Regions from separate parts of the Acidovorax sp. M2(2025) genome, predicted to be linked through region 3. Evidence: predicted binding sites of a transcription regulator. Region 3 holds the regulator's gene; each other region holds the start of a gene.
The links. Region 3 encodes sigma-54, which starts transcription at its own class of promoters, with help from an activator protein. Its sites were predicted from a motif close to TGGCANGNAANCTGCTTT; they were not measured.
Positions count from the first base shown of each region.

Region 1: the regulator sigma-54 is predicted to act here: its motif matches at 1,904-1,921, upstream of ACOYR3_RS02275 (ammonium transporter).
Region 2: the regulator sigma-54 is predicted to act here: its motif matches at 1,612-1,629, upstream of ACOYR3_RS08090 (CmpA/NrtA family ABC transporter substrate-binding protein).

Region 1 is NZ_CP186262.1:500,067-507,315, reverse strand. Features, by position in the region: gene ACOYR3_RS02285 (GMC family oxidoreductase) at 1-86, shown strand, start outside; gene ACOYR3_RS02280 (hypothetical protein) at 131-469, opposite strand; gene ACOYR3_RS02275 (ammonium transporter) at 524-1,873, opposite strand; gene ACOYR3_RS02270 (sulfite exporter TauE/SafE family protein) at 2,230-2,988, shown strand; gene ACOYR3_RS02265 (ABC transporter substrate-binding protein) at 3,236-4,000, shown strand; gene ACOYR3_RS02260 (amino acid ABC transporter permease) at 4,136-4,918, shown strand; gene ACOYR3_RS02255 (amino acid ABC transporter ATP-binding protein) at 4,915-5,667, shown strand; gene ACOYR3_RS02250 (DMT family transporter) at 5,763-6,653, shown strand; gene mrdA (penicillin-binding protein 2) at 6,871-7,249, opposite strand, start outside.
Region 2 is NZ_CP186262.1:1,762,554-1,769,802, reverse strand. Features, by position in the region: gene ACOYR3_RS08100 (branched-chain amino acid ABC transporter substrate-binding protein) at 1-546, opposite strand, end outside; gene ACOYR3_RS08095 (ANTAR domain-containing response regulator) at 750-1,376, shown strand; gene ACOYR3_RS08090 (CmpA/NrtA family ABC transporter substrate-binding protein) at 1,816-3,060, shown strand; gene ntrB (nitrate ABC transporter permease) at 3,121-4,080, shown strand; gene ACOYR3_RS08080 (ABC transporter ATP-binding protein) at 4,189-4,998, shown strand; gene ACOYR3_RS08075 (CBS domain-containing protein) at 5,087-5,524, opposite strand; gene ACOYR3_RS08070 (hypothetical protein) at 5,766-5,969, shown strand; gene ACOYR3_RS08065 (DUF4148 domain-containing protein) at 6,024-6,314, shown strand; gene ACOYR3_RS08060 (DUF4148 domain-containing protein) at 6,408-6,701, shown strand; gene ACOYR3_RS08055 (TRAP transporter substrate-binding protein) at 6,821-7,249, opposite strand, start outside.
Region 3 is NZ_CP186262.1:4,654,530-4,661,778, reverse strand. Features, by position in the region: gene argS (arginine--tRNA ligase) at 1-941, shown strand, start outside; gene ACOYR3_RS21410 (SPOR domain-containing protein) at 951-1,646, shown strand; gene ACOYR3_RS21405 (thiol:disulfide interchange protein DsbA/DsbL) at 1,714-2,370, shown strand; gene lptA (lipopolysaccharide transport periplasmic protein LptA) at 2,480-3,133, shown strand; gene lptB (LPS export ABC transporter ATP-binding protein) at 3,154-3,942, shown strand; gene ACOYR3_RS21390 (RNA polymerase factor sigma-54) at 3,974-5,563, shown strand; gene ACOYR3_RS21385 (acyl-CoA thioesterase) at 5,649-6,086, shown strand; gene ACOYR3_RS21380 (THUMP domain-containing class I SAM-dependent RNA methyltransferase) at 6,125-7,249, shown strand, end outside.

The DNA.
Region 1 (7,249 bases), 720 kb from region 3:
CCAGCGGCAACACCAACTCCCCCACCCTGATGATTGCGGAGAAGGCGGCGGAGTGGATCCTGGCGGCGCGGCGCAGCGCAGCCTGAGCAGCGCCCGTGGCGGCATCCGCTGACGGGCCCGGCCGCACCCGTCAGCGGATGCCGCCCACGTAGCGCGGCGCCTCGGGCGCCGGCGTGGCCGCGGGGGCCGCAGGTGCTGCGCGCTGGCGCACCGCCTGCGCGGCGGCGTCCAGCAAGGGCCGGCGGGGCGCGGCCGCGGGCGTGGCCAGCAGCGCGTGCTCCAGCCGGTCGGCCCATTCCGCCAGCTCGGGGGCGTTGTCCTCGCGCGCACGCTGGCGCGCGAAGCGCACCACCTCCTGCGCGTATTCGGCGTTGGCCGCCATCCATTCGGTGTCGGTCACACGGCCGGTCTTGCGGCGCAGCAGCACGTGCAGATGGGCCGCAATGGCGAGCTTGTCGGGGTCGGACATGGTGAGCTCCTTGTCGCTGTGGGACAGACGCATCTGGCAAAACAAGCGTGCGGGCTAGCCACCCAGGCGCTCCCGGTGCTGCGCGATATCGAGGCCGGTCTGCTCGCTCTGCTCGTCCACGCGCAGGCCCATGGCGAAGTTGACCCCCCACAGCAGCACCGCCGTGACGGCCAGGCTGTACAAGGCCACGGCGCCGGTGCCCAGCGCCTGGGTCAGCAGGTCGCCCTGCACGCCGCCCACCGTGCGGCTGGCCAGCACGCCCGTGAGCAGCGAGCCCACGATGCCGCCGATGCCGTGCACGCCAAACACGTCCAGGGAATCGTCCACGCGCAGCAGCCGCTTGAGCCCCGTGGCGCCCCAGTAGCAGGCCAGCCCGGCCGCCACGCCGATCACCACGGCCGAGCGCAGCGTGACAAACCCCGCCGCCGGCGTGATGGCGACCAGCCCCGCCACAAGGCCCGAGCACAGCCCGAGCAGCGAGGGGCGGCCGCGGACGATCCATTCGCCCACCATCCACGACAGGGCCCCCGCCGCCGCCGCGACGTGCGTGACGGCCATGGCCAGGCCGGCGCGCCCGTCGGCCGCCACGGCCGAGCCGGCGTTGAAGCCGAACCACCCCACCCAGAGCATGCCCGCCCCCGCCATGGTGAGGCCCAGGCTGTAGGGCTCGAAGGCTTCGCGCCCGTAGCCCGAGCGCCGGCCCAGGAACGCCGCGCACACCAGCCCCGCCACCCCCGCGTTCACGTGCACCACCGAGCCCCCGGCAAAATCCAGCGCACCCAGGCGCGCCAGCCAGCCGCCGGGCTCCCACACCCAGTGCGCCACCGGCGCATAGACCAGCAGCGTCCACAGGCCGACGAACATCAGCATGGCGGAAAAGCGCATGCGCTCGACCAGCGCGCCTACCAGCAGCGCGGCCGTGATCACCGCGAAGCTGAGCTGGAACATGGCGTACACGGACTCGGGAATGCGCGGCGCCACATGGCTTACCGCCACCTTGCCGCCCGCCAGGTCGAAGTCCAGCCCGGCAAAGCCCGCCCGGTCCCACCCGCCCAGCCAGGCGCTGCCCGGCGTGAACGCCAGCGAGTAGCCCGCGCCGAACCACAGCAGGCTGACCAGCGCGGCAATGGCGACCACGCTGGCCATGGTGTTGAGCACGTTCTTGCGGCGCACCATGCCCGCGTAGAACAGGGCGATGCCCGGCAGCGTCATGAGCAGCACCAGCGCCGTGGAGGTCATCATCCACGCCGTGTCGGCGGCACTGAGCGCCGCCTGCTCCACCACGGCCGGACGGCTCGGGGCCGCTGCCGCCAACGCCCCTTCGGGCACGGCCTGCGCAAACGCACTGGCGCCAACGCACCCCCACAGCCAGACGGCCGCCATCCACCGGCTTGTTGCCCGCATGAAGTCTCCCCTCGGCGAAATAGGCAGCGCTTTGCACGAGACGTGCCAGCCCCAAACCCCGCCTGGGCCCCCTGGACGTCCCCCGCGGCGCCCCACACGGGGGCGGGAAACCCCCAATGCACCACCGCAGTGCAGCCGTTACAGTGGCGTCACTCGAAAGCGCGCTTCGGTGTGCCAAGCGAGGGGCCGAGGAGACAACCTTTCTACCAATAAACCCAATATTCCAAGCATCCAACGAGATGCACACCTTTCAGGCGCTGGCGATCCCAGCGCCTTTTTTCTTTTGGGGCCGCGCCAGCGGCCTGCCCACCCGCCCGGTCCTGAATCGATAGCAACCGGGGTGCGAGAATGCTGCGATGGAATGGATTTTGATGACCCTTGCGTCGCTGCTGGCGGGCTTCGTGGACGCCATCGTCGGCGGCGGCGGGCTGGTGATGGTGCCGGCCCTGTTCGCGGCGTTTCCCAGTGCCCCGCCGGCCACCCTGCTCGGCACGAACAAGGCGGCGTCGGTGTGGGGCACGGCCATGGCCACCTGGCAGTACAGCCGCAGGGTGCAGATCCGCTGGCCGGCCCTGCTGCCGGCCGCGCTGGCGGGGTTTGCGGGCGCATTTGCCGGGGCCTGGGCGGTCACGGTGCTGTCGGGGGAGTTCCTGCGCAAGCTGCTGCCGCTGGTGCTGCTGGCCGTGCTGCTCTACACCCTGGCCAAGAAGGACCTGGGGCGCCACCACACCCCGCGCTTCGCGGGCCGGGCCGAGGTGCTGGCGGCCAGCCTCATCGGCGTGCTGATCGGCTTCTACGACGGCTTTTTCGGGCCCGGCACGGGCAGCTTCTTCGTCTTCCTGTTCGTGCGGCTGCTGGGGTACGACTTTCTCAATGCCTCGGCCTCCGCAAAGCTGCTGAACTGCGCCACCAACGTGGCGGCCATCGTGCTGTTTGCGGCCAAGGGCCATGTGTGGTGGCATTTCGCGGTGACGCTGGCGGTGGCGAACGTGGTGGGCAGCCTGCTGGGCACCCACCTGGCGCTCAAGCACGGCACGGGCTTCGTGCGCGCCATCTTCATCGGGGTGGTGGGCACGCTGATCCTCAAGACCGGCTATGACGCGTTCCTGCGCTGACCGGGGCCGCACGCGGTGGCACTGTCCTTGCAAGCTGGCCAGGGGCCATGGCCTACCACCGCTGGCGGTGCAAGGTCATCGGGGTTGCCCTGCATGGCTCCCGGTCGAACGTGCGTCCTATAATTTCTGCGCATTTCCGTTTGATGACGCGACCCATCGCTGATGGCGATGTCTGACTCACCGCTCCGGCTTGCCTACCCCGCATGCCGGTTTTTTTGTACCTGAACCACCCCCGCAGGAACCTGCCATGAAGCTTTTCAAGTCCGCCGTTGTTACCGCCGTGGCGCTGTGCGCCGCCCTCGCCGTCCAGGCCCGTACGCTGGATGAGATCAAGAAGGACGGCAAGATCATCGTGGCCACCGAAGGCCAGTTTGCCCCGTTCAACTTCTTCGAAGGCACCAAGCTGACCGGCTTCGAGGTGGAAGTGGCCGAGCTGGTGGTCAAGAAGATGGGCCTGAAGCTGGAGTGGAAGACCCTGGGCTTCGACGCGCTGCTCACCGGCCTGGGCCAGAACCGCTGGGATGCCGTGATCGCCTCGCACGGCGTGACGGAAGAGCGCTCCAAGGCGGTGACGTTTGCCAACCCCCACTACTGCTCGGGCGGCATCATCGTGGCCATGGACGACAAGATCCGCAACGCCAAGGACCTGACCGGCAAGGTCGTGGCCGTGCAGACCGGCACCAGCTACCTGGAGCAGGTGAAAAAGGTCAGCGGCGTGAAGGAAGTGAAGAACTTCCCGCAGGACACCGACGCCCAGCGCGCCCTGATCTCCAAGCGCGTGGACGCCTGGGTGAGCGACAAGTTCGTGGCCAAGGAGGCCGCTGCCAAGAACGCGAAGGCGGGCTTCAAGCTGGGCGACATGCTGTTCATCGAGCGTATCGCGCCCGCCATGGCCAAGGGCAACACCGGCCTGGCCGACGCCTGGAACAAGGCCTTTGCCGAAGTGCTGGCCGATGGCAGCTACACCGCTGTTTCCAAGAAGTACTTCAACGAAGACGTGCGTTGCAACTGACCTGATATAAAACGGTTCCACGGGGTGCGCACAGGCGAAGGCTGAATGCGCACCCTTTGCTGTTTATGGTGGTGGCGGATGCTGGTCCTGCCGCCGAGCCGATTTTTCAACAAGACCTCTTTGGTCGTCTGATCCATGCTTCTCGCTCTTTGGCCACAAAGCTGGTCCCGGCAGCAGCGCAGCAATGCCACGCTGGTGGCGGCCCTGGTGCTGATGGTGCTGGCCCTGGCGCTGCTGGGCCACCTGCTGTCGTACTTCCCCGACCCCATCGGCCCCAACGCCCAGGCGTTCTCGGAAGGGGCGCGCACCACGCTGTGGCTCACGCTGGTCAGCGGCGCCGTGGGGCTGGTGCTGGGCACCGCCGCTGCCCTCGCGCGCACGGCCCGCTGGGTGCCCCTGCGCTGGGTGGCCGGCGTGTACATCTGGGCCATCCGCGGCACGCCGCTTTTGGTGCAGATCCTGTTTGTGTACTTTGCCCTGCCCGTGCTGGTGCCGGGGCTGAACCTGCCCGACTTCGCCGCCGCCGTGGTGGCGCTGGGTCTGAATGTGGGCGCCTACAACGCCGAGGCGCTGCGCGCCGGCCTGCTGGCCGTGCCCCGCGGGCAGACCGAGGCCGCCAAGGCGCTGGGCCTGGGCCGCATGCATGTGTTCCTGGACGTGGTGTTTCCACAGGCGTTCAAGATCTCGCTGCCGCCGCTGGTGAGCAACTTCGTGGCGCTGCTCAAGGACTCCTCGCTGGCCTACGCCATCGGCGTGGTGGAGCTGACCAATGTGGGCAACCGCATCCAGTCGGCCACCTTCCAGCCCATTGCCACGCTGACGACGGTGGCCATCACCTACCTGCTGCTGACGACCTTGGTGACCCAGATCTCCAACGCGGTCGAGTACCGCTTCGACGTGGAGGGCCGCAACCGATGAACCCCCACGTTCCCCCCAAGCCCTACATCGTGGCCGAGCATGTGTGCAAGTCGTTCGGCACGCACCAGGTGCTCAAGGATGTCTCCACCGTGTTCCACACGGGCGAGGTCACGGTGATCATCGGCGCGTCCGGCTCGGGCAAGAGCACGCTGCTGCGCGCCATCAACCGCCTGGAGCCCCACGACAGCGGGCGCATCACCATCGACGGCGTGGAAGTGAGCGACGACCACGCCACGCTGCAGCGCCAGCGCTGCGAGGTGGGCATGGTGTTCCAGCAGTTCAACCTGTTCGGCCACATGAGCGTGCTGGACAACGTGACCCTGGCGCCGCGCCGCATCCGCCACACGCCGCGCCCGCAGGCCAACGAAGAAGCCATGCAGCTGCTGCGCCGCGTGGGCATGCAGGACCACGCGCACAAGTACCCGTGGCAGCTGTCGGGCGGGCAGCAGCAGCGCGTGGCCATTGCGCGGGCACTGGCCATGCAGCCCAAGGTGATGCTGTTTGACGAGCCCACCTCGGCGCTGGACCCGGAGATGGTCAAGGAGGTGCTGGACGTGATGCGCAGCCTGGCGCGCGGCGGCATGACCATGATCGTGGTCACCCACGAAATGGGCTTTGCGCGCGAGGTGGCCGACCGGGTGATGTTCTTCGACCAGGGCCGCATCGCGCACGATGCACCGCCGCAGGAGTTCTTCGGCAACCCGGCCAGCGACCGCATCCGGGCGTTCCTGGGCCAGGTCAGCCACTGAAGCGGCGCGCAGGGCACTGCACCGCAGAGGCCGCCGGGCAACCGGCGGCCCTTTTTCTTTGAACAGGTTCTTATTGGTTTGGGGGAATTTTTCCGATGCGTACTGAACGCTGGGGCCTGGCAGCCCTGCTGGCCGTGACCGTGGTGTGGGGCACCACCTTCCCGGCCATGAAACTGCTGTCGGCCCACCTCGATGCGCTGCAGATCATCTGGCTGCGCTTCGTGATCGCGCTGGCGGTGCTGGCGCCGCTGTGGCGCGGCATGCTGCCGCACGAGCGCCGCTGGGGCTGCGCGCTCGGCCTGCTGCTGTTCCTGGCGTTCTGGCTGCAGATCGAGGGGCTGGCGCGCACCAGCAGCAACCGCAATGCGTTCGTCACCGGGCTGAACGTGCTGGTGGTGCCGCTGATCGCCATGGCCGCGCTGGGCCGGCGCTACGGATGGCGCCTGTGGGCGGCCTGCGCCATGGCCTGCGCCGGCATGGCGCTGATGTTCCACGAGAACGAGCCCTGGAACCTGGGCGATACGCTGACGCTGGCCAGCACGGTGTTTTACGCGCTGTACATCCTGGCGCTGGAAGAATGCGCGCGCCGCACGGTGGCGCAGCCGCTGCGGGCCACGCGCATGGCCGCCGCGCAGGCCACGGTGATGGCGCTGGCGTCCACCGCCCTGCTGGTGGCGCGCGACGGCGGCATGGACTGGCTGCGCACGGCAGGCGATCTGCCCACGGACGCGCTGCTGGCGCTGCTCTACCTGGGCCTGCTGGCCAGCGTGGTGGTGGTGACGCTGCAGGCCTGGGGCCAGCAGCGGGTGGACGCGCTGCGCAGCGCCATCGTGTTCGGCCTGGAGCCGGTGTTCGCCGCGCTCACGGCCTGGGTGCTGCTGGGCGAACAGCTGGGCTGGGCCGGGGTCGGTGGCGCGTCGTTGATCGTCGCGGCCCTGGTGTTCAGCCAGCTCCAGCCGGCACCGCGCGCCGGCAGAAATATTTAAACAAAATATCCTGATTAGCTACCTACCTGAGACGCTTTCTCTTCCCCATCCGTTCGGGCTGAGCCTGTCGAAGCCTTGCACGCGCGCTGCAAGCCCTGGCTTCGACGGGCTCAGCCCGAACGGATGGAGTGGTATCTGAGACCAGCAACTAATCAGGCAAAATACGGCACCAGCGCTTATACAGCAAGCGCAAACAGCTATTATTTTTATAGCAATCTCAGGGCACCGCCAGCGGCACCTCGCTGACCTTGCGGGGCTTGCCGATGGGGGCTGAGGCCTGGCCTTTCTGCACGGCCGCCAGGTCTTCCTCGCTGGGGTACTCGCCCAGCAGCCAGTAGTCGAACACCCGGCGGGCGATGGGCGCGGCGTGGGCGGCGCCAAAGCCGGCGTTCTCGACAATGGCGGCCAGGGCGATGGTGGGGTTCTCGGCCGGGGCGAACGCCGCGAACAGCGAGTGGTCGCGCTGGTGCTCCTCCAGCAGCTTGGCGTTGTACTTGACGTTCTGCCCCAGGCTCACCGCCTGGGCGGTGCCGGTCTTGCCCGCCGAGGTGTAGGGCGCGCCGGCAAACACGCGCGTGCCCGTTCCGCCCTTGTTC
Region 2 (7,249 bases), 2.0 Mb from region 3:
GTCGTCCAGGGCGGCGTAGCGGGAGGCGCCCAGCTGCGCGGCGGCGAACGAGCCCATGGCGCGGGCCTGTAGCGTGTCGTTGGCCACCATGCGGAAGGTGGTGGGCAGGCCCAACTGGGTGAACTTGGGGTTGGTGGAGATGGCCAGCTGCGGAATGTCCTTGGCGGCGTAGATGGGTGCGGCATCGATGCTCACGCCGGAGTTCAGGTGCCCGATGACCGCCACCACGCCGGCGTCCACCAGCTGCTGCGCCACGGTCTTGCCCGTGGCCGCGTCGGCCTTGTCGTCCACCGACACGACCTCCAGCGTCACGCGCTTGCCGTCCACCGTGTAGCCTCCCTTGTTCAGCTCGGCCACCGCCAGATTGACGCCGTTGAGCAAATCGTGCCCCAGCGCACCCAGCGGCCCGCTCAGCGGTTGCGCCACACCGATCTTCACGGTATCCGGCACCTTGCTGCAGCCCGACAGCCCCACGGCCCCCGCCGCGGCCAGGGCGGCGCACGCCAACGCGGTCAAGACAGTCCTCCGACGCACCTGTGTGTTCATGCCAATTTCCTTCTCTCTGTGGATGTGAATGTGACCGGATGTATATGCGAGTCGCCAGGGTGACGGTACCGGGTATGCCCTGTCGTTTCAGACACTATTAGCAACATTCAGGCCCTGCAACGGCGGGGCACAGCGCCCCCGGAAATACCCCGAGCACGTGCCATGCACCAACTTGTGGCGTAAAAATTGCTTGCCTGCAGGGCATGAAAGAGTCCCTGCGTATCGTCGTGGTTGCCCCGGATCTGGCCGTTGCCGACGCCGACGATGAGCACGCCCTGCAACAGGCGGAGCGGTCGCGGGCGCTGCGCATCGGTCTGCTGGAGAACAACTTCAACCTGGTCGCCACGCTGCCGGCCGACGTCTTCCTGAGCGAGCGCATTGCGCAGCTGCAGCCCGACCTCATCATCGTGGACGCCGAAAGCGAAGCGCGTGATGCGCTGGAGCATGTGGTGATGGCGACGCGGGACGCCCGCCGCCCCATCGTGATGTTCACCAACGACGAGGACACCTCGCACGTCCAGGATGCCGTGGCGGCGGGCGTGTCGGCCTACATCGTGGCGGGGCTGGCGCCCCAGCGCATCCGGCCCATCCTGCACGTGGCCGTGGCGCGCTTCCAGCATGAGCAGGCGCTGCGCGCCGAACTGGCCGACGCCCGCAACGAGCTCAAGGACCGCAAGACCATCGACCGGGCCAAGGGCCTGCTCATGGAGCGCCAGGGCCTGAGCGAGCAGGCCGCCTACGAAAAACTGCGCAAGACCGCCATGGACAAGGGACTCAAGCTGGTGGAAGTGGCCCAGCGCATGCTGGACGTGATGGACCTGCTGGGCTGACGGCCCACCCAGGCTCCGCTCAAGCCCCCGCAGCCGGCGATGCACCGTGGTGCAGCGCACAAACACAGTGCATGGGCGGCATGCGGGCCGGTGCCGACCGGTGGCGAGTGCACCCGGCCGATCCCAGCGCCCTATCGCCCCACAGTACAAAAAACGCCCCCAAGCGCCCACTCATGGGCGCAAGCAGCTATCAAAAGAAGAGCGCCTGCCGCCCCGCCATGGTGCTGCGTTTTTCTGGCACGTCGCTTGCATGATCCGGTGCGGGACCAACGACGGTCCCACCCTGCGGCACCGGCCCAACGACGGGCTTGTGCCACCGCAGTCCCCGCAAGGGCCTGCCCCCTGGACAAAGGCGTCCCCCTCCTGCGCCGGCTTGTGCGAGCAAGCGGCCTGGAGGGGACGCCTTTTTTTGTTTTTTGCCGCTACGAGGAAACGCCCCATGACCGATCTGCTCAAGACCCGCCTCCACCGCCGCACCGTGCTGCAGGCCGCCAGTGTGGGCGCCGTCGGCGTCAGCCCAGCTCTGCGCGCGCTGGTGCACGCCCAGGGTTCGGACGCCCCGGAGAAAAAGGAAGTCAAGATCGGCTTCATCCCCCTGACCGACTGCGCCAGCGTGGTGATGGCCTCGGTGCTGGGCTTCGACAAGAAATATGGCGTCACCATCATCCCCACCAAGGAAGCCTCCTGGGCCGGGGTGCGCGACAAGCTGGTCAACGGCGAGCTGGACTTTGCCCATGTGCTGTACGGCCTGGTGTACGGCGTGCACCTGGGCACGGCAGGCCCCAAGAAGGACATGGCCGTGCTCATGGGTCTGAACCACAACGGCCAGGCCATCACGCTGTCGAAGGCGCTGGCCGACAAGGGCGCGGTGGACGGCCCGTCGCTCGCCAAGCTGATGGCCAAGGAAAAGCGCGAATACACCTTTGCCGGCACCTTCCCCACCGGCACCCACGCCATGTGGATGCACTACTGGCTGGCCGCGGCGGGCATCAATCCGCTGTCGGGCGCCAAGCTCATCACCGTGCCGCCCCCGCAGATGGTGGCCAACATGCGCGTGGGCAACATGGACGGCTTCTGCGTGGGCGAGCCCTGGAACCACCGCGCCATCATGGACGGCATCGGCATCACCGCCAACACCACGCAGGATCTCTGGAAGGACCACCCCGAAAAGGTGCTGGGCACCACGGCCGACTTCGTCAAGAAGTACCCCAACACCACGCGCGCCGTGATGATGGCCGTGCTGGAGGCCAGCCAGTGGATCGACGCCAGCCTGTCCAACAAGATGAAGATGGCCGAGACCGTGGCCGGCAAGGCCTACGTGAACACCAGCGTGGACGCCATCAACCAGCGCATCCTGGGCCGCTACCAGAACGGCCTGGGCAAGACCTGGGACGACCCCAACCACATGAAGTTCTTCAACGACGGCGCGGTGAACTTCCCCTACCTGTCCGACGGCATGTGGTTCCTCACCCAGCACAAGCGCTGGGGCCTGCTGAAGGACCACCCCGACTACCTGGGCGTGGCCAAGCAGATCAACCAGGTCGACCTGTACAAGTCGGTGGCCAGCGCGATGAAGATCAACGTGCCCAAGGACCCGATGCGCTCCAGCAAGCTCCTGGACGGCGTGGTGTGGGACGGCAAGGACCCCGCCAAGTACGCCGACGGCTTCAAGATCAAGGCCTGACGCGCCGCACCGAAGCCCCGCCCTTCCCCGCAACGCAAGCCCAGCACTCCGGAGAACACCATGGTCAGTGCCGTCTTTCACGCCCCGTTGGATGCCGCCCCCGCGGCGCAAAATGCTATGAATAATGTAGCTGCCAGCGCTTTATCCACAAGCGCCAGAGCCCAAAACACCTCAAAACAAGCCCCCGCAGCAACGCCGGTCGCCCCCCCGGCGCGCATGCCGCGCGACTGGGCGGCACTGTCGCGCAGCTTCTGGATGGCGGTGCTGCCGCCGCTGTGCGGCCTGGGCCTGCTCATCGGCCTGTGGGCGGCCGTGTCCAGCACCACGGGCGGCAGCATCCCCAGCCCGCTGGAGACCTGGAAGCAGGCGCTCGACGTGTTCAGCAACCCCTTCTACCGCAACGGCCCCAACGACCAGGGCGTGGGCTGGAACGTGCTGATGTCGCTCGAACGCGTGGCGGTGGGCTTTGGCATGGCGGCGCTGGTGGGCATTCCGGCGGGCTTTGTCATCGGGCGCTTTTCGTTCCTCTCGCGCATGTTCAACCCGCTCATCAGCCTGTTGCGGCCGGTGTCGCCCCTGGCCTGGCTGCCCATTGGCCTCTTGGTGTTCAAGGGTGCCAACCCGGCCGCGATCTGGACCATCTTCATCTGCTCCATCTGGCCCATGATCATCAACACCGCCGTGGGCGTGCAGCGCGTGCCGCAGGACTACATGAACGTGGCCCGCGTGCTGAACCTCTCGGAGTGGAAGATCGCCACCAAGATCCTCTTCCCCGCCGTGCTGCCCTACATGCTCACCGGCGTGCGCCTGGCCGTGGGCACGGCCTGGCTGGTGATCGTGGCCGCCGAGATGCTGACCGGGGGCGTGGGTATCGGCTTCTGGGTGTGGGACGAGTGGAACAACCTCAACGTCAAGAACATCATCATCGCGATCTTTGTGATCGGCATCGTCGGCCTGCTGCTGGAGATGGCGCTCATCAAGCTGGCAACCGCATTCACATTCGAAGAGGTCAAGACTTGACCCACCCCTGAGCCGCGCCTGCGGCGCGTCTCCCCCTCAAGGGGGCACCACCGGTGGCCCGGCAAAGCCGGTTCCACGGTGGTCCTCGCGAAAAACCAGGAGTTCCCCATGCACACCTCTCACACCAAGTTCATTGAGATCCACGGCGTCGAGCAGACCTTCAAGACCGCCAAGGGCCTGTTCCCGGCGCTGCGCGACATCCACCTGACCATCGCCAAGGGCGAGTTCGTGGCGCTGATCGGCCACTCAGGCTGCGGCAAGTCCACGCTGCTGAACCTGATCGCGGGCCTGACCACGCCCACCAACGGTTCGCTGCTGTGCGCCAACAAGGAGATCAAGGGCCCCGGCCCCGAGCGCGCCGTGGTGTTCCAGAACCACTCGCTGCTGCCCTGGCTCACCTGCTTCGACAACATCTACCTGGCCGTGGAGCGCGTGTTTGGCGGCAAGGAAAGCAAGGCCCAGCTCCAGGCCCGCACCGATGCCGCGCTGGCCCTGGTGGGCCTGACCCACGCGGGGCAGAAGCGCCCTGGCGAGATCTCCGGTGGCATGAAGCAGCGCGTGGGCATTGCCCGGGCGCTGTCGATGGAGCCGCAGGTGCTGCTGATGGACGAGCCCTTTGGCGCGCTGGACGCCCTCACCCGCGCCAAGCTGCAGGACGAGTTGCTGGAGATCGTGGCGCGCACGCAAAGCACGGTGGTCATGGTCACGCACGACGTGGACGAGGCCGTGCTGCTGTCCGACAAGATCGTGATGATGACCAACGGCCCCGCCGCCACGATTGGCGAGGTGCTGGCCGTCGACCTGCCCCGCCCCCGCAAGCGCGTGGAGCTGGCCGAGGACCCGCGCTATGTGCACTGCCGCAAGGCGGTGATTGACTTCCTGTACACGCGCCAGGGGCACGTGGAAAAAGCGGCTTGAGCGACCGGGCGGGCGGACCCGGCGGGCGGTGCCCCCCCCGCGCACGCCCCGAGAGAGCGAAGTGGCGCAGCCCCGCAGGGGACTGCCCTCAACGGCTGCCGGAGATGTACTGCTCCAGCTGCTCGATGATGAATTTCTGCTCGGAAATGATGTCCTTGACCAGGTCCCCGATGGAGATCATGCCCACGAGCTTGCCGCCCTCGACCACCGGCAGGTGGCGCAGCCGGTTGTTGCTCATGATCTGCATGCACTGCTCGCTGGTCTGGTCGGGGCGCACGAACAGCACCGCCGTGGTCATCACGTCCCGCACCTGCGTGAGCGACGAGGTGCGCCCCATGAGCGCAATCTTGCGGGCGTAGTCGCGCTCCGTGAAGATGCCCACGATGGATTCGCCCTCGGTGACGAGCAAGGCACCGATGCCCTTGTTCGCCATCAGTTGGAGCGCATCGAACACCGAGGCCGCCGGGGCGACGGCGTACACGGTGGCATCGGGCTTGGACTGGAGAATTTTCGAGACGACGGTCATGGGAACCTCCCTCTGAGAGCCTGGACGGATGCAGCGCGCGGCACCGCAGCGCGCTGGAAACATTTCAGCCCATAAGCCCAGGCGGCGCAACCCGCGCAAGCCCCAGGCGGGGCCTTTTGTGGGCGATATGCCGCGCCAGGTGTTTCGCTTCTGTTGCATCGGCCGGTAAGCGAAACAAACTGAAAAGAAGCGAAACCGTGGCGAGACGACGCCGCGTCCGCTGCCGGGCACGATAGCCCCCATGTTCAACAACGCTTTGCAGCCCGCTGCAGCGGCTTCCGGGATGCACCTGCCAGGAAATTGGGGGCGCATTGTTTCCAAAACCGGAACAGTTAGTTTGCGACCAGCCGGTTTTTCTTTGATCCCCTGCGGCGTACAGTTCATCCCATCGATGAGCCGAACCCGCAAAGGCGACTCACCGAACCCGGCGCAAAGCATGGATTGACAGAGTTTCGCACCGGCTTTTTTGAGACGCTTTTTTGACCCAAGGACTTTCATCATGACCAAGAACGCTCGCTACCTGGCCCTTGCCGCTGTTGCAGCCTTTGCCTCGTTTGGCGCCATGGCCGACGAAGCCGACGCTTCGCAGTACGCCGCCCAGTACCAGACCAGCCGCACCCGCGCCGAAGTCGCGGCCGAGGCCGCCGCTGCCGCGCAAACGCGCAGCCAGGAACCCGCTGGTTCGCGCATCGTGACCTATACCTCGACGGTGGACCGCGCGGCCGTCCGTGCCGAAGCCGCTGCACACGCCATGCGCGTCGGCCGCACCGCAACGGCCGAAGGGAGCTGATGCGCAGGCAGGGCCCCGCAACCCTGCCCGCCCACGCTCTCACCTGATTTCCCGCCCCTATTGATTCGTTGATTGATTTACTGGAGTTTCACCATGAACAAGACCGCCCGCATTCTGTCCGTCGCTGCCCTGGCCGCTTTCGCCTCCCTGGGCGCCCACGCTGACGAAGCCGACGCTTCGCAATTCGCCACGCAGTACCAGACCAACCGCACCCGTGCTGAAGTGGCTTCCGAAGCCGCCACGGTGGCCGCCACCCGCAGCCAGGAACCCGCAGGCTCCCGCGTGGTGACCTACAAGAGCACGGCCGACCGCGCTGCCGTGCGCGCCCAGGCTGCCGAAGCCGTGCGCACCGGCAAGATCCCGTTCGGCGAAACCGGTTCGCTGTAATTTCCGCGCCTCTTTAATGCACAAAGCCGAGGCTCCGCAAGGAGCCTCGGCTTTTTCATGCGGGGCATCCTGAGATGCCCAAGGGCCCCGCCAGGGGCCCCGGCTTGTGCGGCACGGGCTTATTTGCCGGCGCGGGCCTGGGCCACGGCGCCCTGCACGTCCTTCCACAGGCCTTCGCCCACGTTCGCTGCAATGCTGGCGTTCACGGCGCTGAGCTTTTCGCGCATGCGGTTGGCCTCGGCGGCGGGCAGCTCGTTCACCTGCATGCCCTTGGCCTTGAGGTCGGCCAGCGCCTTGTCGGCTTCGGCGCGGGTGTCCTGGCGCTCGAAGTCGCGGCTCTTCTTGGCGGCGTCCAGCAGCACCTTCTGCTCGGCCTTGGAAAGGCCGTCCCAGTATTTCTTGCTCACCAGCACGATCCAGGGGCTGTACACGTGGTTCGTCACGGTGAGGTACTTCTGCACCTCGTAGAACTTGCTGGACAGGATGGTGTTGTACGGGTTCTCCTGGCCGTCCACCGTCTTGGTCTCCAGCGCCGTGAACAGCTCCGA
Region 3 (7,249 bases):
AGGACCTGCAGGCATTCAACCTGCACTTCGACCAGTACTACCTGGAGTCCAGCCTGTACACCAGCGGCCGCGTCGAGGCCACCGTGAACAGGCTCGTGGCCAACGGCAAGACCTACGAGCAGGACGGTGCGCTGTGGCTCAAGAGCACGGACTATGGCGACGACAAGGACCGCGTCATGCGCAAGCAGGACGGTACGTACACCTACTTCGTGCCCGATGTGGCCTATCACATCGCCAAGTGGGAGCGCGGCTTCACCAAGGTCGTCAACATCCAGGGCACGGACCACCACGGCACCATCGCCCGCGTGCGTGCCGGCCTGCAGGCGGCCGACGTGGGCATCCCGCAGGGCTACCCCGACTACGTGCTGCACACCATGGTGCGCGTGGTGCGCGGCGGCGAAGAGGTCAAGATCAGCAAGCGCGCGGGCAGCTACGTCACGCTGCGCGACCTGATCGAGTGGACGAGCAAGGACGCCGTGCGTTTCTTCCTGCTCAGCCGCAAGCCCGACACCGAGTACACCTTCGATGTGGACCTGGCCGTGGCGCAGAACAACGACAACCCGGTGTACTACGTGCAGTATGCGCATGCGCGCATCCAGTCGGTGCTGCGGGCCTGGCAAGAGGCCGGCGGTGGCGGCGTGGCCGCGCTGAAGGATGTGGACCTGTCGGCGCTGGAAGGCCCGCAGGCCCAGGCGCTGATGCTGCAGCTGGCCAAGTACCCCGAGATGCTCACCGCCGCCACCGACGGCGAGGCGCCCCACGACGTCACGTTCTACCTGCGCGACCTGGCGGCCAGCTACCACAGCTATTACGACGCCGAGCGCATCCTGGTGGACGACGAGGCCGTGAAGAAGGCGCGCCTGGCCCTGGTCGCCGCCACCGCCCAGGTATTGCACAATGGCCTGGCCGTGCTGGGCGTGTCGGCTCCGGCCAGAATGTAAGCAGTTACTATGAAGAAACAACAGACGGGTGGGACCATCATCGGCTTCATCGTCGGGGTCATCGTGGGCCTGGGCGCCGCGCTGGCCGTGGCGGTGTATGTGACCAAGGTGCCGGTGCCCTTCCTGAACAAGGGCAATGGCCGTGGCGCCGACCTGGACGCCGCCGAGTCGCAGAAGAACAAGAACTGGGACCCGAATTCGCCGCTGTACGGCAAGAATCCGGCCCGTGCGCCGGTGGCCGCCGCGTCGGCGGCGGCATCAGCCCCGGTGGCAGCGGCGCCCGCACCCGCACCGGCGGCGGCCCCCGAGGTGCGGGCCGCGGCGCCTGCGGCGGCCGCCAGCAGTCCCGCCCCCGCGGCCAAGCCCGGCGCCAGCAAGCCCGAGCCGGCCAAGGCCGAGACCAAGCCGGGCTCGGATCCGCTGGGCGACCTGGCGGTGGCCAAGGCCGCGGCCAAGGGCAATGTGGATCCGTTTGACTACTTCGTGCAGGCCGGCGCGTTCCGCACCCAGGCCGACGCCGACGCGCAGCGTGCCAAACTGGCCATGCTGGGCTGGGAGGCGCGGGTCAGCGAGCGCGAGCAGAACGGCCGCCCCGTCTTCCGCGTCCGCGTGGGGCCGTTCACCAAGCGCGATGATGCCGAGCATCTCAAGGAGAAGCTGGACGGCGCCGGCGTGGAATCGGCCCTGGTGCGCGTGCAGCGCTGACGGTGGCTGAACTTTTTGCCGGGGCATGGCTCCATTCCCCCAACACCTGAACAGGAGAGTCTTTGTGATGAAACGCCGTGAGTTTTCTTTGTCCGCCGCATCGGCGGTCGCCGCTTCCGCCCTGGCGCTGCCCGTGGCCACCCCTGCGCTGGCCCAGCCCCGCCAGTTCAAGGAAGGCAAGGACTACAAGCGGCTGGACAAGCCCGTGGCGCCTGACGCGCCGGCCGGCAAGGTCGATGTGATCGAGTTCTTCTGGTACAGCTGCCCCCACTGCAATGTCTTCGAGCCCACGCTGGACGCCTGGGTGAAGGCCGCGCCCAAGGACCTGTCCATCCGCCGCGTGCCCGTGGCGTTCAACGCCAGCTTCGTGCCGCAGCAAAAGCTGTACTACACGCTCGAAGGCATGGGCAAGCTCGACGCCTTGCACGCCAAGGTCTTCCGCGCCATCCACGCGGAAAAGCAAAAGCTGGCCAAGGACGACGAGATCTTTGCCTGGGTGGCCCAGCAGGGCGTGGACGCTGCGAAGTTCAAGGAGGTCTACACCTCGTTCACCGTGTCGAACCAGGTGCGCCGCGCCTCGCAGCTGCAGGACGCCTACGGCGTGGAAGGCGTGCCTTCGATGGGCGTGGCCGGCAAGTACTACACCGACGGCACCATGGCCGGCAGCATGCAGAACGTGCTGCAGGTGGTGGAACACCTGGCCGCCACGGCGCGCAAAGCCTGACGCTTTTCCGCCCCGCGCGCAATCCCTCGGCCAAAAGCCCGCATGTGCGGGCTTTTTTCATGGAGGAACGCCAAGGCGTGGCTACAATCGTTTGCAAGATTCGTGCCCTATGAACCACCGCCTTTTTCCGATCCTCCTGCTCGCGGCCCTGGCCGGCGCCTTCGGTGCGGCCCATGCTGAAAAGGCCGACCGCGCCAAGCCCATGAACATCGAGGCCGATGCCCTGCGGCATGACGAGCTCAAGCAGACCAGCGTGTTCACCGGCCGCGTGGTCATGACCAAGGGTTCCATCGTGCTGCGCGGCGCGCGGCTGGACGTGCGCCAGGATGCCGAGGGCTACCAGCACGGCGTGGTCACGGCCGAGCCCGGCAAGCGGGCGTTCTTCCGGCAAAAGCGCGACACCCTGCCCGGCGCCCCCGACGAGTTCATCGAAGGCGAAAGCGAGGTCATCGAGTACGACGGCCGCTCCGACAACGTGCGCTTCGTCACCCGCGCGGAGTTGCGCCGCTACCGGGGCGCCGAGCTGAGCGACGAGATCACGGGTGCGGTCATCGTCTACAACAACCTCACCGACGTCTTCACGGTGGATGGCAAGCGCAACGCCGCGGGCGCGTCCGGCGAGACGCCGGCCCCGGGCAGCCGCGTGCGCGCGGTGCTGGCGCCCAAGGACCCGCCGGCGGCCAAGGCGCCGCCAGCCGCCGCAGCACCGGCTTCGGCGCCGGCGCTGCGGCCCAGCAACAGCCTTGGTGGCGGCTCCCAGTGAGCGAGGCCGCCGTCAACACCATCCCCGGCGCATCCGCGGGGAGCCGGTCCGGGCCGGACACCGCGGCGGGCAGCCGCCTGGAGGTGCAGCACCTGGCCAAGTCCTACGGCAGCCGCAAGGTGGTGCAGGACGTTTCGCTGGTCGTGCAAAAGGGCGAGGTCGTGGGCCTGCTGGGCCCCAACGGCGCGGGCAAGACCACCTCGTTCTACATGATCGTGGGCCTGGTGCGCAGCGACGCGGGCGACATCCGCATCGACGGCCAGTCGGTGGCGCACATGCCCATCCACCGCCGCTCGCGGCTGGGGCTGTCGTACCTGCCGCAGGAAGCGTCCATCTTCCGCAAGCTCAGCGTGGAGGAGAACGTGCGCGCCGTGCTGGAGCTGCAGCGCGGCGACGACGGCCAGCCGCTGTCGCGCGGCGCCATCGAAGAGCGGCTCACGGCCCTGCTGCAGGAGCTGCGCGTGGACCATCTGCGCGCGTCGCCGGCCCTGGCGCTGTCCGGGGGCGAGCGCCGCCGTGTGGAGATCGCCCGCGCGCTGGCCACGCAGCCGCGCTTCATCCTGCTGGACGAGCCGTTCGCCGGCATCGACCCGATCGCGGTGATCGAGATCCAGCGCATCATCGGCTTTCTCAAGGCGCGGGGCATCGGCGTGCTCATCACCGACCACAACGTGCGCGAGACCCTGGGCATTTGCGACCACGCGTTCATCATCAGCGACGGCCGCGTGCTGGCGCAGGGCACGCCTTCCGAGATCGTGGACAACGCCGAGGTGCGCCGCGTCTACCTCGGCGAACATTTCAGGATGTAGGCATGGCCTCCACGCTGGTCCTTTCGTGTCAATGAAACCGGGTCTTTCGCTGCGCGTCTCGCAGCATCTCGCACTCACGCCGCAGCTGCAGCAATCCATCCGGCTGCTGCAGTTGTCCACCCTGGAGCTGTCGCAGGAAGTCGAGCAGATGCTCGACGACAACCCTTTCCTCGAGCGCACCGCGGACGAGGCGCCGCGCGAGGAGTTCGGCCTGGACGCGGAGAACACCCCGGCCCAGCCCGACGACTACAGCGCCGAAGATGCTATCTATTCAGGAGCTGCCAGCGCAAGCAGCACCAGCGCGGAAGCCCCCTCGGAGTCCGAATCCCCGAGCGCTTCCGCCGAAGAGCCGGACTGGAGCGGCGACGGCACGGTGGACATGGCGCCCAACGACGCGGAGTGGGGCGGTGACGCACCGCCGCGCACGCGCAACGACGCGGAGGGCGACGAGGCCGACGCCACCGAACTGGCCCGCAGCCACGAATCGCTCACGGCCTTCCTGCACCGCCAGGCGCTGTCCCTGCGGCTGTCGGAGGTGGACACGGCCGCGCTGCGCTTCCTGATCGAATCGCTGAACGACGACGGCTACCTGGAAGACCCGCTGGAAGAGCTGGCCACGAGCCTGGCCGGCCCGGACGACCTGGAGCAGATCGAGGAGCTGGTGCACCGCTTCACCGTGGCGCTGCGGCTGCTGCAAAGCCTGGAGCCGGTGGGCGTGGGCGCGCGCAACCTGGCCGAATGCCTCACGCTGCAGCTTGCCGCGCTGGCCGCCGACGAGGACAGCGATGCCGATCCGGCCACCGTGCAGACCGCGCTGCGCATCTGCCAGCAGCCGCTGGAGATGCTGGCCCGCCGCGACATCCGCCGCCTGACGCAGCTGTGCGGCGATACCGAGGAGCGCACGCGCGCCGCCATGGCCCTCATCGCGCGGCTGGAGCCGCGGCCGGGCCGCCGGTTCGCCGACGTGGAACGCAACATCATCGTGCCCGACGTCATCGTGCGCAAAGCCGGGCGGGCCAACGGCAGCAGCGGGCAGCAGAACTTCATCGTCACCCTCAACCCCGACGTGATGCCGCGCCTGCGGGTGCACGACATCTACGCCGGCGCCTTGCGCGGCCACAAGGGCGGCGAGGGCCACCAGGGGCTGCAGCAGCGGCTGCAGGAGGCGCGCTGGTTCATCAAGAACATCCAGCAGCGCTTTGACACCATCCTGCGGGTCTCGCGCGCCATCGTCGAGCGGCAAAAGAACTTCTTCACCCACGGCGAGCTGGCCATGCGGCCGCTGGTGCTGCGCGACATCGCCGACGAGCTGGGCCTGCACGAGTCCACCATCAGCCGCGTGACCACCTCCAAGTACATGGCCACGCCCGTGGGCACCTACGAGCTGAAGTACTTCTTCGGCTCGGGCCTGGGCACCGAGACCGGCGGCAACGCGTCGAGCACGGCCGTGCGGGCGCTCATCAAGCAGTTCGTGGCGGCCGAGAACCCGTCCAAGCCCCTGTCGGACAGCCAGATCGCCGAGATGCTCAAGGAGCAGGGCATCGAATGCGCGCGCCGCACCGTGGCCAAGTACCGCGAGGCGCTCAAGATTGCGCCGGCCAACCTGCGCAAGGCGCTGTAGCCGGCCTTCGCGGCCTGGGCGCGCCGGCGGATTGGCTCCGTGCGCCGCAGCCGGACTTCTTTGATTTCACCGACCGTACGTCTCCATGGCCCGCATTGTTTTCGACCTTCCCGCCCACTTCGGCTTTGCCACCGAGCTGCAGATCTACATCAGCCACGTGAACCAGGGCGGGCACCTGGACAACGCCCAACTGCTCAGCCTGGTGTCCGAAGCGCGGGTGCGCTTCTTCCAGTCGCTGGGCTACCCCGAGGCGGACGTGGGCGGCCTGTCCATCGTGGTGGGCGATATCGTGGCCCAGTACAAGTCCGAGGCGTTCCACGGCGAAACCCTGCGGGTGGACATGGCGCCGGCGGACTTCAACCGCTATGGTTTCGACCTCGTGTTCCGCATGGCTGAAAAGGCCTCCGGCCGCGAAGTGGCGCGCGGCAAGATCGGGATCGTGTTCATTGGCCAGGCCGACCGCAAGGTGGCGCCGATTCCCGAATCCATCCGCCAGCTCCTGCTGGCGCGCGCGGCAGCCTGACCCCCCGCGCCTGCCGAGCGCGTATCCTCGCCTTTCCCATGAACCAACTCCAACTTTTTCTGCCTTGCGCTGCCGGCGTGGAAGGCTTCCTGGCCGACGAGGTGCACGGCATCACCGGACTCACGGGCCAGGACCTGCTGGTGGGCCGCGGCGGCGTGCTGCTGCGCGCCTCGTGGCGCGACGCGCTGCTGCTGAATCTGCACAGCCGCCTGGCGCAGCGCGTGCTGGTACAGCTGGCGCACCGGCCCTACCGCTCCGAAAACGACCTGTACGCCCTGGCCAGCGACGTGGCCTGGGAAATCTGGTTCACCACGCGCCAGACCTTCAAGGTGGAAGTGACGGCCCAGCACAGCCCGCTGACCAGCCTGAACTTTGCCGGCCTGCGCGTGAAAGACGCGGTGGCCGACCGCTTCCGCCACAAGAGCGGCGTGCGCCCCGACGTGAACACCCAGTGGCCCGACGTGCGCATCCACCTGCACCTGACCACCGACGAGGCCACGCTGTACATCGACACCAGCGGCGAGCCGCTGTTCAAGCGCGGCTGGCGCGAAGACAAGGGCGATGCCCCGCTCAAGGAAACCCTGGCCGCCGCCATGATCGCCGCCAGCGGCTGGGACCCGCACGGCGACGACCCCCGGCCGCTGTACGACCCCTGCTGCGGCAGCGGCACCATCGTCGTGGAGGCCGCGCAGATCGCCTGCCGCATCCCGGCGGGCCTGCAGCGGCGCTTTGCGTTCGAGAAGCTGCTGCCGTTCCAGGCCCATGTCTGGACTGCTATTAAAAATGAAGCTGCCGGCGCAGTGCAGGCAAGCCCCGTCCCCATTTTTGGCAGTGATGTGGCCTTCCGCATGGTCGACTTTGCCCAGCGCAATGCCGAGCGTGCCGGCGTGGCCCAGGCCGTGCAGCTGCGCGGCGGCGACGCGCTGCAGCGCATGCCGCCCTGCGATCAGCCCGGCGTGATGCTGCTGAACCCGCCCTACGGCGAGCGCATTGCCGCCGCCGGCAGCGCAGGCCGCAACGCCAGCGAACGCGCGGCCGACCGCGCCCGCGGCGAAGCCGTGGGCCGCGAAGCGGCGCAGACCGAGGACGGCGGCGAGTTCTTCAGCCAGCTGGCCGCGCACTGGAAGAAAAACTACAGCGGCTGGACGGCCTGGATGCTCACG